Regions from separate parts of the Nocardia sp. NPDC050713 genome, predicted to be linked through region 1. Evidence: riboswitches for the same ligand, from Rfam matches in the RefSeq annotation. Region 1 holds a riboswitch; the other holds the start of a gene.
What was found. A riboswitch is a leader RNA that binds a small molecule or an ion and turns the genes downstream of it on or off. The one in region 1 is predicted to bind S-adenosylmethionine.

Region 1 (3,399 bases):
GGCGTCCTTGGCCGGATCGAGGTAGCGGCCGAGTCCGACGCCGCCGATGACGAGTTCGCCCGATTCGCCCTCGCCGACCGGGTTGCCCTGCGCGTCGACCACGGCCAGATCCCAGCCGTCCAAAGGCAATCCGATGCGAATCGGCGGCTCCCCGGTGAGCAGGGCCGCGCACGCCACAACGGTGGCCTCGGTGGGGCCGTAGGTGTTCCACAGCTCGCGTCCCGAATCCTCGTCCCCAGCAAGGCGTTCGGCGAGTTCGGGCGGCACGGCCTCGCCGCCGAAGATCAGCAGCCGGACCGGTTCCAGCGCCTCGGCGGGCCAGGTCGCGGCCAGCGTCGGCACCGTCGAGACGATGCTGATCTCGCGGCGGACCAGCCAGGGGCCGAGGTCCGCGCCGGTGCGCACCAGCGCGCGCGGCGCGGGCACCAGGCAGGCGCCGTGCCGCCAGGCCAACCACATCTCCTCGCAGGAGGCGTCGAAGGCGACCGAGAGACCGGCGAGGACACGGTCACCGGGGCCGATGGGCGCCTCCCGCAGGAACAGTCGCGCCTCGGCGTCGACGAAGGCGGCGGCGTTGCGGTGGGTGACCGCGACGCCCTTCGGGGTGCCGGTGGAGCCGGAGGTGAAGATGATCCAGGCGTCGTCGTCGGGTGCGGGGAACGTGTGGTCCGTGTCCTCACCGGCCGTGAGAGAGGTTGGGGCGGTGGATGTTTCGACGGCACGGACACCCTCGGCGGTGACGACGGCGCTCACCCGCGCCTCACCGAAGACCAGCCGGGCCCGCTCGTCGGGATCGTCGGCGTCGACCGGGACGTACGCGGCGCCCGCCCACAGCACGGCGAGGATCGTGACGTACAGATCGCCGCTGCCGGAGGGCATTCGGACGCCGACCCGGTCGCCAGCGCGGACTCCGGCCTCGACCAGCTCGGCCGCTCGTGCCTCGACCGCGATGAGCAGCTCGCGGTATGTGATCAGAATCTCGCCGTCATCGATGGCGTGCGCGTCCGGATGGGCACGCGCGGTGGCGGTCAGGATGTCGACGAGGGTGCGCGGCGGAGGCGCCGCAGCGCCGCGTAGCAGGGGGTCGGACAACGACTGCCCGGTCGTCGGGCTAGTGCCCACCGCGGTGTCGACCTGCGGCTGGAGCATCACGTCCGGCCCACCTCTCATAGACCTGCCTTGCGTTTCCCGATGGTTGTTTCACATGAGGGTTACCGATTGGCAAACGCCACGGTGACCAACTGACCACGGTACCCGCGGTACCAGCGATATCTCCGGGGCTGCGGTGTGACGTCGATCGGCGAGCCGAGGCGGGTGGATGGGGCCGTCAGGCGCACTTCCGCATTCGCTCCGTTTGGGCGGCGGCGCCTATCAGGTCGCCGAGGCCGCGGTACCTAGACCCAGCGCGGTGAGAATCCCGGCGCTCGCTTGCTCGAGCCGATCGCGGACCCTCGGGCTGCGCAGGAACGCCACCGCGCGGGCGGCGAGCAGGGCGAGCAGGATCATCTCGACGGCGGCGACGGTGCATTCGATCGCGCCGAGCGCGAGGGTGTTCAGGAAGGTGACCTCGGTCAGGAACTGGGGAAGCACGGCGAGGTAGAACAGGCCGACCTTCGGGTTGAACAGACACGAGACGACGCCCGCCGTGAACGCCGAGCGAACCGAGGGCGCTTTCCCGCTGCCGGAATGGAACTCGGCATCGGCCTGCGCCCGCCGCTTGCGCAACTCGATGAGCGTACGAATTCCGAGGTACACCAAATAGATTCCGCCGACGATCTTCAGCGCGCGATACGCGGTCGCGGATTGCTCCAGCAGCGCGGCGACGCCAGCGGCCACCACCACCGCCCACACCAGGCCGCCGAGCGCCGAGCCCACCGCCGCGGCGATGCCGGGACGGGCGTCCACGATCGAAAAGCGCAGCACCAGAAACGAATCCGGCCCCGGCGTCAGGGAGAGCAGGACGCACAGTCCGACGAAGCTGAGCAGCAGCGAGGGCGTCACCCAACGAGTGCAGCGCAGTTCCCGCGGCGGCGCAACCGACTTTCGGCCGCGCGAATCCAGAGGTTGACAGAGCCGCGTGCGGTCTGCCAATCTCGGGACAGGTCACGAGTGCCAGCGCTAAGCCCCGGCTAGCTGGTCGGCAACCCTCCTCCGCGGTGGGGTGCTCCGGGTGACGACCGGGCCGCCGTCCGACCGGGCGCGGCAAGCGCGGACTCGACGAATCCCTCGATCGCGAGTCCCAGAGCCGACGGGATTACGTGATGACCGCTGTTGTGGACCAGACCTGTGCCGCCTTCGCCCGCGTTTCGGGTGACGATCTGCCGGTGCCGCTCGTGCAGGGTGGAACCCGCACCTACGCCAACTTCGACTACGCCGCGAGCGCGCCGGCGCTGGCCCAGGTCACCGACCGGATCCAGCGGCTGCTGCCGTACTACGCCAGCGTGCACCGCGGCGCGGGCTACGCCTCGCGCATCTCCACCGAGTGCTACGAGGCCGCGCGCGGTTCGGTCGCCCGTTTCCTCGACGCCGCCGACGACCAGGTGGTGGTGTTCACCCGCAACACCACCGATTCGCTGAACCTGCTGGCGTCCTGTGTGCCGGGCGACACCGTGGTGCTCGACATCGAGCATCACGCCAATTTCCTGCCGTGGACGCGGCACGGACGCCGCGTGGTGCGCGCTGCCGACACCGTCGCCGAGACCATCCGGTTGCTGGTGGCGGAGCTGTGCAGCAAGCCCGCCGCACTGCTCGCGGTGACGGGGGCGTCGAATGTCACCGGGGAGGTGCTGCCGTTGGAGCGGCTCGCCGACATCGCGCACCAGTGTGGCGCGCGCATCCTGGTCGACGCGGCCCAGCTCGCGCCGCACCGGCGAATCAGTCTGCGGGAGGCGGGGATCGACTACCTCGCCTTCTCGGGTCACAAGCTGTACGCGCCGTTCGGTGCGGGTGTGCTTGTCGGCCGCCGCGACTGGCTGGATCGGGCCGAGCCCTATCTCGCGGGCGGCGGTGCGGTGCGCGCGGTGAGCACCGAGCGCGCCGAATGGGCGCCCGCGCCGCAGCGGCACGAGGCGGGGTCGCCGAACGTGCTGGGCGCGGCCGCGATCGCCGCCGCCTGTGACGCGCTCGCCGCCATCGATCCCGTGGGGTTGGCCGCGCACGAACGCCTGCTTGCCGACCGCCTGCGCGAGGGACTGTGTGCCATCCCGGGCGTCGAGACGCTGCGCATCTGGTCCGACAGTCCCGATTCCGTCGGCATCGTGGCGTTCACCGTCGCGGGCTTCGCGCCCGGCCACGTCGCCGCCTACCTCTCCGCCGAACACGCCATCGGTGTGCGCGACGGCCGCTTTTGCGCCCACCCGCTGCTCGCCCGCCTCGGCCTCGACGGCGCACTGCGCGCCA
Region 2 (3,399 bases), on a different contig from region 1:
AACGGCGCTCGATGGCGACGAACGCGACGAGCAGTGCGAGCCCAGCGACCAGCAGCGCGAGGGTGCCGCCCGAGGTCCAGCCGTGATCGGCCGCGCGGCTGAAGCCGTACACGATGGCGATCAGGCCTGCTGTCACGGTGACGGCACCGGGCACGTCGTAGCCGCCGGTCCGCGGCGCGGGCACGTCCTTGATGACGAACGCGAGCGCGCCGACGAACGCGAGGATCGCGATAGGGGTGTTGACCAGCAGGGTCCACCGCCAGGACGCGTATTCGGTGAGCGCGCCACCCGCGATCAGGCCGATCGCGGCGCCGCCCGCGGAGATTCCCGCGAAGACGGCGAAGGCGCGGGCCCGTTCTTTCGCCTCGGTGAACGTCACCGAGACCAGCGCGAGCGCGGCGGGTGCGAGCAGCGCGGCGAAGGCGCCTTGCAAGCCGCGACCCGCGAAGAGCTGGGCGCCGTTCTGCGCCAGACCCGCGAGCGCCGAGGCGGCCGCGAAGCCGACGAGGCCGACCAGGAAGATCCGGCGGCGGCCGAGGTAGTCGGCAAGGCGGCCGCCGAGCAGCAGCAGGCCGCCGAAGATCAGCGTGTAGGCGGTGAGGGCCCACTGCTTGTCGCCCTCGCTGATGCCGAGGTCACGCTGCGCGAACGGCAGCGCGATAGTCACGATGGTCGCGTCGAGGACCACCATCAGCTGGGCCAGCCCGATCACGCCGAGCGCCAGCCAGCGGGCCGAGTCGCGCCGGTCACCCGGCGCGTGCACCGCTGTCGATATCTCGCTCACCTTGTCTCCTCGTCGTCCGGAAGTGCGCGTGCGAGCAATCCTGTCACTGTCCGACATTTGGCGTCAATAGAAAAATGTCGCAATCAGACATTTGCCATGTTGCGACAGTTGAGCGAGTGTCTGGGTTACAGTGGGGAGATGCTCGACTCATCGACGCCGGTGGGCACGAACGCGGCCGAGGACGCCGCCGCGACCGGGAACAGCACAGCGCGGGCGACGTCGGGCGGCCTCGCGTCCACGGAACGGGAAGGCGTGGTGTCCACGACGCGAGATAACACAGCACCTCTCGGCCTGCGCGAGCGCAAGAAGCAGCAGACGAGGCAGCGCATCATGAACATCGCGCTCGAGCTGTGCGACAAGCAGGGCTTCGACGCGACGACGGTCGAGCAGATCGCGAACGCGGCCGACGTCTCGCCGCGCACCGTCAACCGGTATTTCGAGACGAAGGAGGACATCGTCCTCGCGCCGGTCCTCGACTTCGGCCAAATGGTTGCCGACAAGTTGCGAGAAGAGCCGCGCGGCGGCAACGAGCTGCGCGCGCTGTGCAACGCCTACCTCCAGGTGATCGATGACGCGGCGACGGAGAACTCGGCGGTGTCGTTCTGCAGGTTCCAGCAGATGCAGCGGATCGCGCGCGACAGCCCCTCGGTCAACAGCCGCGCGCTGGAGTTCGCCGACAGCAAGTCCGCTGCCATCACCGCGGTGCTCGCCGACCGTCTCGGCACCACCCAAGGCGCGCTCAGCGTGCGGTTGATCGTCTCTACCTGGCAGATGCTGTGTCACCTCGCGATGGACGTGCACAGCGAGCTGATCATGGACTGCGATCCGCAGATCGCGGTGCGCGCGGCGCGGGCGACGCTGCTCGACGCGTACGCGGAGTTCATGCGGGTCTGCACGGAACCGCCGACGGAATCGGCGGAGTGAGATCGGCTACGAATTTCGGCCATTGGCCGCCCGCCAGCTACCATGTCCGTCAGGTCATGAGTGCCAGCGCCAAGCCCCGGCTCGCTGGACGGCAACCCTCCAGCAGCGGTGGGGTGCTCCGGGTGATGACCGGGCCCTCGAAGGTCGAGGGCAAGCGCGCTGTCAGGAGGTTCCCGGAAATGTGTTGTCCTGGATAGACCGCATCACCGATCTCGTTAGTCCGGCGAACAACTCTTGTGGAGCATGATATGACCGACCCCGTCGCGGCCGAGTTCGATCCTGCCCGTTGGTCCTTCGAGACCAAGCAGGTGCATGCGGGCCAAGCCCCCGATCCGAGCACCGGCGCCCGCGCCCTGCCGATCTACCAGACCACCTCCTACGCCTTCCGCGACACCGACCACGCGGCGGCGCTGTTCGGTCTCGCCGAGCCGGGCAATATCTACACCCGCATCATGAACCCGACCCAGGACGTGGTCGAGCAGCGCATCGCCGCCCTGGAAGGCGGCGTCGCCGCACTGCTGCTCGCCTCCGGGCAGGCCGCGGAGACGTACGCGATCCTGAACCTGGCTTCCGCAGGCGACCACATCGTGTCCAGCCCGCACCTGTACGGCGGCACCTACAACCTCTTCCATTACTCGCTGCCCAAGCTCGGCATCGAGGTCTCGTTCGTCGAGGACGCGGACGATCTCGAACAGTGGCGCGCCGCGATCCGGCCCAATACCAAGGCGTTCTTCGGCGAGACCATCGCCAATCCCAGCAGTGCCGTGTTCGACATCCCCGGCATCGCCGAGGTCGCGCACGCCGCCGGGATCCCGCTGATCGTGGACAACACCGTCGCGACCCCTTACCTGATCCAGCCGCTGGCGCACGGCGCCGACATCGTGGTGCACTCGGCCACCAAGTACCTGGGCGGGCACGGCACGGCCATCGCGGGCGCGATCGTCGACGGCGGAAAGTTCGACTGGACCGTCCGCGATGACAGGGGCGAGCCGCGTTTCCCCGGCTTCACCACCCCGGACCCCAGCTATCACGGCGCGGTCTTCGCCGATCTCGGCGCGCCCGCCTACGCGCTGAAGGCCCGCGTGCAGCTGCTCCGCGATCTCGGCGCGGCAGTCTCGCCGTTCAACGCGTTCCTCATCGCGCAGGGCATCGAGACGCTGAGCCTGCGCGTCGAGCGCCACGTCGCCAACGCGCAGGCGGTCGCCGAATTCCTGGCCGAGCATCCGGCAGTCGAATCGGTCCACTACGCCGGACTGTCGAGCTCGCCTTGGCACGAGCGGGCCAAGCGGCTCGCGCCGAAGGGGACCGGCGCGATCGTCTCGTTCGAGCTGCGCGGCGGTGTCGACGCGGGCAAGAAGTTCGTGGACGCGTTGGTCCTGCACAGCCACGTGGCCAACATCGGGGATGTGCGTTCTCTGGTGATCCATCCGGCATCGACGACGCACTCCCAGCTGACACCCGAGCAACAGCTCGCCTCCGGCGTCACCCCGGGACTGGTCCGCCTCGCCGTGGGCATCGAGGGAATCGACGACATTCTGGCCGATCTGCGCGCCGGATTCACGGCGGCGACGACGTGACCGTGAGCACCGAGCAGAGCATCGAGTCCGGCGTCGGCCTGCTGCCGCCGCCGGACGGCAGGCCCGGCGTCATCGCCATCGGGGACGTGCGGCTGGAAAGCGGCGCGGTGATTC

Region 2: another riboswitch for S-adenosylmethionine. It lies ahead of AB0H49_RS14375 (bifunctional o-acetylhomoserine/o-acetylserine sulfhydrylase); the one in region 1 lies ahead of AB0H49_RS32160 (aminotransferase class V-fold PLP-dependent enzyme).

The regions. Positions count from the first base shown of each region.
Region 1 is NZ_JBFAHS010000024.1:47,307-50,705, forward strand. It holds gene AB0H49_RS32150 (Pls/PosA family non-ribosomal peptide synthetase) at 1-1,149, opposite strand, end outside; gene AB0H49_RS32155 (LysE family translocator) at 1,372-2,001, opposite strand; SAM riboswitch class IV at 2,102-2,215, shown strand; gene AB0H49_RS32160 (aminotransferase class V-fold PLP-dependent enzyme) at 2,262-3,399, shown strand, end outside.
Region 2 is NZ_JBFAHS010000006.1:138,975-142,373, forward strand. It holds gene AB0H49_RS14365 (MFS transporter) at 1-784, opposite strand, end outside; gene AB0H49_RS14370 (TetR family transcriptional regulator) at 923-1,708, shown strand; SAM riboswitch class IV at 1,761-1,871, shown strand; gene AB0H49_RS14375 (bifunctional o-acetylhomoserine/o-acetylserine sulfhydrylase) at 1,957-3,285, shown strand; gene AB0H49_RS14380 (homoserine O-acetyltransferase) at 3,282-3,399, shown strand, end outside.